One region of the Oceanobacillus iheyensis HTE831 genome, then DNA from elsewhere that is predicted to be linked to it. Evidence: a T-box and tRNA genes for the amino acid it is inferred to sense, from the RefSeq annotation. Region 1 holds a T-box; the other holds one or more tRNA genes.
What was found. The T-box of region 1 lies ahead of ileS (isoleucine--tRNA ligase). A T-box ahead of a tRNA ligase gene usually reads a tRNA of that ligase, here a tRNA-Ile.
Positions count from the first base shown of each region.

Region 2: it encodes a tRNA-Ile, which carries the amino acid that the T-box ahead of ileS (isoleucine--tRNA ligase) is inferred to sense. The anticodon was not compared.

Region 1 is NC_004193.1:1,519,912-1,524,128, reverse strand. Features, by position in the region: gene ileS (isoleucine--tRNA ligase) at 1-1,602, opposite strand, end outside; T-box leader at 1,648-1,865, opposite strand; gene OB_RS07695 (DivIVA domain-containing protein) at 1,928-2,431, opposite strand; gene OB_RS07690 (RNA-binding protein) at 2,524-3,300, opposite strand; gene OB_RS07685 (YggT family protein) at 3,315-3,581, opposite strand; gene OB_RS07680 (cell division protein SepF) at 3,588-4,022, opposite strand; gene OB_RS07675 (YggS family pyridoxal phosphate-dependent enzyme) at 4,049-4,217, opposite strand, start outside.
Region 2 is NC_004193.1:214,488-218,704, reverse strand. Features, by position in the region: rRNA gene OB_RS01180 (23S ribosomal RNA) at 1-2,231, opposite strand, end outside; tRNA gene OB_RS01175 (tRNA-Ala) at 2,370-2,442, opposite strand; tRNA gene OB_RS01170 (tRNA-Ile) at 2,462-2,538, opposite strand; rRNA gene OB_RS01165 (16S ribosomal RNA) at 2,767-4,217, opposite strand, start outside.

The sequences.
Region 1 (4,217 bases):
ATGTGAAGATCCAGAATCGAACCAAACATCCATAATATCTGTTTCTTTCGCAAAATTCCCATTGGGACTATGCTCAGAAGTAAATCCTTCTGGTAATAATTCTTTCGCTTCTTTTTCAAACCAAATATTTGATCCATGTTCACGGAATAATTCTGAGACGTGATTAATCGTTTCATCAGTAATAATTGGTGTGCCATCTTCTCCATAAAATACTGGAATTGGAACACCCCAGGCACGTTGTCTAGAGATACACCAATCTTCTCTATCTCGTACCATATTATATAATCTTGTTTCGCCCCAATGAGGATACCAATTTACTTGTTTAATTTCCTCTAGAATATCTACACGGAAATCTTTAATCGAGGCAAACCACTGCGATGTTGCTCGGAAAATAGTTGGTTTCTTCGTTCGCCAATCATGTGGATAGGAGTGCGTAATAAATTCTAACTTGAGCAAAGCACCACTTGCATCCAATTTCTCCGTGATTATTTTATTAGCTTCATCATAAAACAAGCCTTCAAATCCAGGGGCCTCCTGAGTAAACACACCTTTCTCATCTACTGGACAGAAAGCATCTATTCCATAACTACGGGAGACATAAAAGTCATCTTCCCCATGCCCAGGTGCAGTATGAACACAGCCTGTACCAGCATCGGTTGTAACATGTTCTCCTAACATTACTAGTGAAGTACGATCGTAAAATGGATGTTGTGCTTCTATACCCTCTGCTTCTTTACCTTTAAAGCTTTGTAACACCTGAGGATTCTCCCAACCAAGTGATTCACTTACATCATCGAACAGAGCCTCAGCAATTATATACTTTTCCTCTCCTACCTGGACAACAATATATGTCAAATCAGCATGTAGACTAATTCCTAGATTTGCAGGCAATGTCCACGGTGTCGTAGTCCAAATAATAAATTTCTCTCCACCCGATAATAATGCTTGTCCACCTTTTACTTCAAAAGCTACATAAATCGATGGTGACCGCTTATCTTGATATTCAATCTCCGCTTCTGCCAATGCAGACTCAGATGAAGGAGACCAATAAACTGGCTTTAATCCTTTGTAGATATATCCTTTTCTTGCCATATCTCCAAAGACCTTAATTTGTGATGCCTCATAATCTTTCGTGAGTGTAATATACGGGTTGTCCCAATCACCGCGAACTCCTAATTGTTTGAACTGTTCACGTTGATTATTAATTTGCCCTAGTGCATATTCTTCACATAACTTACGAAAAGCAGCTATATCCATTTCTTTACGTTTTATTTTTTTCTTCTTCGTTAAAGCTGTCTCAATTGGCAATCCATGTGTATCCCATCCTGGAATATATGGCGCATGATAACCTGTCATGGACTTATAGCGGACAATAAAGTCTTTTAACACCTTATTTAATGCATGGCCTATATGGATATCTCCATTAGCATAAGGGGGTCCGTCATGTAAAACAAATAACGGTCTACCTTTTGTACGTTCTAATGTCTTTGCGTACTGATTCGTTTCTTCCCACTTTTTTTGTCGTTCTGGTTCTTTGTTCGGTAGATTTCCACGCATCGGAAATGCAGTTTTTGGCATTAATAATGTTTGTTTGTAATCCATTACAATAAAACCTCCTATTTATAACAAAAAAAGCCTTCTAATCCCAAAAGGGACGAGAAGACTCGCGGTACCACCCTTATAAATCTAATGTTGATCCATTACATTCACTTTAAGATCGATAACGGAGATGAACCGTCCATTACTACTTGTTTCGTAATGAAAACTCAAGAGTGATTTTCTAAAAGCTTTCCGCACTGAGCTCACACCATCCTCAATTCGCTAGATCGGTTCTACTTTTATACTGTCTCTATCATTGCTTTTACCTATTCATATTTCCATATAGTTCATAGAATGATATGTAATTTTAAAAATGAACATCACGTCATTAAGACTGCTGTTCTAGAAGCTCTAATTCTTCATCGATTTCAGTATCAAATAACTCTTCCCAATCATCCGTACCTAACATTTCTAATTGTGCTTGTACTAACATACGCATACGTGTACGGAATACTTTCGCTTGCTTTTTCAGCTCTTCCACATCTAAAGAAATTTTACGCGCCTTGCTAAGTGCCTCATTCACAATACGATCAGCATTTTTTTCTGCTTCTTTAATAATTAGTTTCGATTCTTTTGAAGCATTTCCTTTTACTTCTTCTGCTGTTTCTTGTGCTACGAGAATAGATTTATTTAATGTTTCTTCAATATTAGTAAAATGGCCTAAACGCTCACGTAATTGTCTAACTTCTTCTTCTGCCTCTTTCTTTTCACGAATAACTAACTCATAATCTTTGATAATTTGATCTAAAAATTCATTTACATCGTCTTCATCATATCCGCGAAATCCTTTTGCAAACTCTTTATTATGAATGTCCAATGGTGATAATGCCACCATCGTCACCTCCTTAGCGATATAAATACTTAAAAATCCTTATTACACATTAATTCGACAAATAAACAATAATTCCTGCATTAATTATACCATTATTTGAGTGTAGCAATTGTTATTTTCACTTTATCTTTTTTTGATTTTCCTCTTATAGATGTAAGCTTACTTCTACCATGACCTCGAATCGAAATCATGTCTTTTTCTTGCAACTGAAATTTATTGTCATCGACTAACTTATAGTTCACTTTCACTAATCCTTTTTGAATAAAAACAGTTGCTTCTTTTCGTGATAGTGGATAAATCTCTTTAATAACTGTATCTAAACGAAGAGAAGATACGGTCTTATCACGTTCAATCCATGTTTCATTTTTTTTAATGAGTAATTGCAGGTCCTTTTGTTCAAAGTGTACAGATGATTTTCTAATCGATGTTAAATTCATTTGTACAAATGGGGAAATTTCTGAAGCGGCTATAATCTGTATCTTACCATCCTCAATTATAATATCACCGAGTTTTTTTCGCTTAATTCCTTGTGATAAAAAAGCTCCCATTACATCTGGATGTTCTATCATTACAAATTTTGGTTGGAAATTTGCTTCGAGTAGTTGAATTTGAAACATATCTTCTGTAATCTCTTCATACTTTGGAGCTAAAATCATTCTACTTCGTTCACTCTTGTTACTTCCACCAAAACCTCTTACCTGAAGTTCCTCATTATGTTCTCCAATCAACGAAGTGACTATTTCTTGCTCACGAGGGTCAAGAAAATCCGTTAGCTTTGGGATAAAAGAACGTTCTACTTGCTCTTTCCAAGAAAAAACTTGATCAATAAAAGGCTGTTCTTCTTTACGAAAATGTTGATAAACTTCCATTATAATTCCTTTCCTTAATAAATGAACATTCGGAAAAACTCAAAAATTCCTTGACGTGCAAGATTAAGTACTATAATTGCAACGATTGGAGATAAATCAATCATACCTAGTGGGGGAATGAACCTACGGAATATTTCTAGATAAGGTTCACAAATTTTCGTTAGCAGTTCTCCAAATGAAGATTCTCTTGCTCCTGGGATCCAGGACATCATAATATAAATAAATAAAGCAAAGCTATATATTGTGATCCCCATACTAATAAGATTCAAAATTTGCATCATACGCTGTTACCATCCTTTGTCATATTCTTCCTGTTCGTACAACATTTCAGTGATTGTACCTGATACCTCTACATTATCTGGTGTGCACAAAAATGTTTCTGCTCCTAGTTTCTGGATATCACCTTTGACAGCATATACAGTACCACTTAAGAAATCAACAATTCGTTTTGCTTGTTGATGATCTACTCGCTGCAGATTAATAATAACTGCACGGCGATTAACTATATTGTCAGCTATCTCTTGTGCTTCATTATAATTACGTGGTTCAATTAACACAACGCGAGAATTACTTTGCTGAACGCTTGATAAATTAACCACATTTTTGGGATTCACTTTAGCTTCTTTTTGTGTTGGTTCTTCAGATTGATTATCCTCGTCTACATATTCATACTCATATTCGTCACCCATAAAATAATCTTTTAATTTATTTTTAAAACTCATCTCCTTCACCTCTCTACTTAAAAATTCTATCCAACGAGTTTCGATCCAATACGTACATGTGTAGCTCCCTCTTCTATAGCAATATGATAATCGTTACTCATTCCCATTGAAAGCCATTCACATGGTGCGTGTGGTAATTCTTTTTTTGTTATTTCATCTCGTAGATCTCTCAATTTTTTAAAGACAGATCTCACA
Region 2 (4,217 bases), 1.3 Mb from region 1:
CGGTCCTGGGTTAGAATGTTCATACAGCGAGGGTGGTATCCCACGGGTGCCTCCACGTAAGCTAGCGCTCACGCTTCAAAGGCTCCCACCTATCCTGTACAAGCTGCACAAACATTCAATATCAGGCTACAGTAAAGCTCCACGGGGTCTTTCCGTCCTGTCGCGGGTAATGCGCATCTTCACGCATAGTATAATTTCACCGGGTCTCTCGTTGAGACAGTGCCCAAGTCGTTGCACCTTTCGTGCGGGTCGGAACTTACCCGACAAGGAATTTCGCTACCTTAGGACCGTTATAGTTACGGCCGCCGTTTACTGGGGCTTCGGTTCAAAGCTTCGCTCCAAAGAGCTAACTCGTCCCCTTAACCTTCCAGCACCGGGCAGGTGTCAGCCCCTATACTTCGCCTTTCGGCTTCGCAGAGACCTGTGTTTTTGCTAAACAGTCGCTTGGGCCTATTCACTGCGGCTCCTCCTATGAAGGAGCACCCCTTCTCCCGAAGTTACGGGGTCATTTTGCCGAGTTCCTTAACGAGAGTTCTCCCGCTCACCTTAGGATTCTCTCCTCGCCTACCTGTGTCGGTTTGCGGTACGGGCACCTATGATCTAACTAGAGGCTTTTCTTGGCAGTGTGAAATCCGGAACTTCGGTACTCAATTTCCCTCCCCATCACAGCTTGAAATTGCCAGACGGATTTGCCTATCTGACTTTCTCACTGCTTGGGCGCACACGTCCATCGGTGCGCATTCCTTATCCTACTGCGTCCCCCCATCGCTCAAACAATCATGAGGTGGTACAGGAATATCTACCTGTTGTCCATCGCCTACGCCTATCGGCCTCGGCTTAGGTCCCGACTAACCCTGAGAGGACGAGCCTTCCTCAGGAAACCTTAGGCATTCGGTGAAAGAGATTCTCACTCTTTTTTCGCTACTCATACCGGCATTCTCACTTCTAAGCGCTCCACCAGTCCTCACGGTCTGACTTCGCAGCACTTAGAACGCTCTCCTACCATTGTTCGTAAGAACAATCCGCAGCTTCGGTGATACGTTTAGCCCCGGTACATTTTCGGCGCAGAGTCACTCGACCAGTGAGCTATTACGCACTCTTTAAATGGTGGCTGCTTCTAAGCCAACATCCTGGTTGTCTGGGCAACTCCACATCCTTTTCCACTTAACGTATACTTTGGGACCTTAGCTGGCGGTCTGGGCTGTTTCCCTTTCGACTATGAACCTTATCACCCATAGTCTGACTCCCAAGTTTAAGTAACTGGCATTCGGAGTTTGACTGAATTCGGTAACCCGGTAGGGGCCCCTAGTCCAATCAGTGCTCTACCTCCAGTACTCATCATCTTGAGGCTAGCCCTAAAGCTATTTCGGAGAGAACCAGCTATCTCCGTGTTCGATTGGCATTTCACCCCTACCCACACCTCATCCCCGCATTTTTCAACATACGTGGGTTCGGGCCTCCAGTCAGTGTTACCTGACCTTCACCCTGGACATGGGTAGATCACACGGTTTCGGGTCTACGACCACATACTATATTCGCCCTATTCAGACTCGCTTTCGCTGCGGCTCCGTGTCTTCCACTTAACCTTGCATGGGATCGTAACTCGCCGGTCCATTCTACAAAAGGTACGCCGTCACCCATTAACGGGCTTCGACTACTTGTAGGCACACGGTTTCAGGTTCTATTTCACTCCCCTTCCGGGGTGCTTTTCACCTTTCCCTCACGGTACTGGTTCACTATCGGTCACTAGGGAGTATTTAGCCTTGGGAGATGGTCCTCCCGGATTCCGACGGAATTCCACGTGTTCCGCCGTACTCAGGATACACTCCGGAGGAAATTCCTTTTCAATTACAGGGCTGTTACCTTCTTTGGCTGACCTTTCCAGATCGATTCATTTAAAGAATTTCTTTGTAACTCCAAAGGAGTGTCCTACAACCCCAGAAAGCAAGCTTTCTGGTTTGGGCTCTTTCCGTTTCGCTCGCCGCTACTCAGGAAATCGAGGTTTCTTTCTCTTCCTCCAGGTACTGAGATGTTTCAGTTCCCCGGGTCTGCTCCCTATACCCTATGTATTGAGGTATAGGTACTGCTCCATTACGAACAGTGGGTTTCCCCATTCGGAAATCCCCGGATCAAAGTTTACTTACAACTCCCCGAGGCATATCGGTGTTAGTCCCGTCCTTCGTCAGCTCCTAGTGCCAAGGCATCCACCGTGCGCCCTTATTCACTTAACTAAGTTGTTTCAGTAAATAAGCGTGCTAATTTAATAGCCTTGTTTCAATCCAGCTTCAGCTCCTATTAAAAATAGTTGCTTCAGCCTTCTGTTTTTTTGATGTCGTTGTTACTCTTATTTAGTTTTCAAGGTACAAAAATGGAGCCTAGCGGGATCGAACCGCTGACCTCCTGCGTGCAAGGCAGGCGCTCTCCCAGCTGAGCTAAGGCCCCATATATCTATTGTATTAGATGGTGGGCCTGAGTGGACTCGAACCACCGACCTCACGCTTATCAGGCGTGCGCTCTAACCAGCTGAGCTACAGGCCCATCTCACTTATAATATTTAAAGAGAATTGCTCTCTCAAAACTGAACCAAACAACCAAGTACGATTCCGTTAATAGTCTAGTTCCGGCGCCTATCGACTAGCAAATTTCGAATTCCATCCTACGATAAGTCAACATCGAATCACATTCGTGTTTCCTTTATCTCGTCTGGAGTTCTCCAATCTGTACGTCGATAAGCAAGGCGCCTGCACTTCCTATATATATCCTTAGAAAGGAGGTGATCCAGCCGCACCTTCCGATACGGCTACCTTGTTACGACTTCACCCCAATCATTAGTCCCACCTTCGGCGGCTGGCTCCTTACGGTTACCTCACCGACTTCGGGTGTTACCAACTCTCGTGGTGTGACGGGCGGTGTGTACAAGGCCCGGGAACGTATTCACCGCGGCATGCTGATCCGCGATTACTAGCGATTCCGGCTTCATGTAGGCGAGTTGCAGCCTACAATCCGAACTGAGAATGGTTTTGTGGGATTTGCTTGACCTCGCGGGTTCGCTTCCCTTTGTTCCATCCATTGTAGCACGTGTGTAGCCCAGGTCATAAGGGGCATGATGATTTGACGTCATCCCCACCTTCCTCCGGTTTGTCACCGGCAGTCACCTTAGAGTGCCCAACTTAATGCTGGCAACTAAGATCAAGGGTTGCGCTCGTTGCGGGACTTAACCCAACATCTCACGACACGAGCTGACGACAACCATGCACCACCTGTCACTCTGTCCCCGAAGGGAAAACTCTATCTCTAGAGTGTTCAGAGGATGTCAAGACCTGGTAAGGTTCTTCGCGTTGCTTCGAATTAAACCACATGCTCCACCGCTTGTGCGGGCCCCCGTCAATTCTTTTGAGTTTCAGCCTTGCGGCCGTACTCCCCAGGCGGAGTGCTTAATGCGTTAACTTCAGCACTAAGGGGCGGAAACCCCCTAACACCTAGCACTCATCGTTTACGGCGTGGACTACCAGGGTATCTAATCCTGTTCGCTCCCCACGCTTTCGCTCCTCAGCGTCAGTTACAGACCAGAGAGTCGCCTTCGCCACTGGTGTTCCTCCACATCTCTACGCATTTCACCGCTACACGTGGAATTCCACTCTCCTCTTCTGCACTCAAGTTCCCCAGTTTCCAATGCACGTTTACGGTTGAGCCGTAAGATTTCACATCAGACTTAAAGAACCGCCTGCGAGCGCTTTACGCCCAATAATTCCGGACAACGCTTGCCACCTACGTATTACCGCGGCTGCTGGCACGTAGTTAGCCGTGGCTTTCTGGTTAGGTACCGTCAAGGTACTATCAGTTACTATAGTACTTGTTCTTCCCTAACAACAGAGTTTTACGATCCGAAAACCTTCATCACTCACGCGGCGTTGCTCCGTCAGACTTTCGTCCATTGCGGAAGATTCCCTACTGCTGCCTCCCGTAGGAGTCTGGGCCGTGTCTCAGTCCCAGTGTGGCCGATCACCCTCTCAGGTCGGCTACGCATCGTCGCCTTGGTAAGCCGTTACCTTACCAACTAGCTAATGCGCCGCAGGCCCATCTGTAAGTGACAGCAAAAGCCGCCTTTCAACTTCTCATCAGGAGATAAAAAGTGTTATCCGGTATTAGCTCGCGTTTCCACGAGTTATCCCAGTCTTACAGGCAGGTTGCCTACGTGTTACTCACCCGTCCGCCGC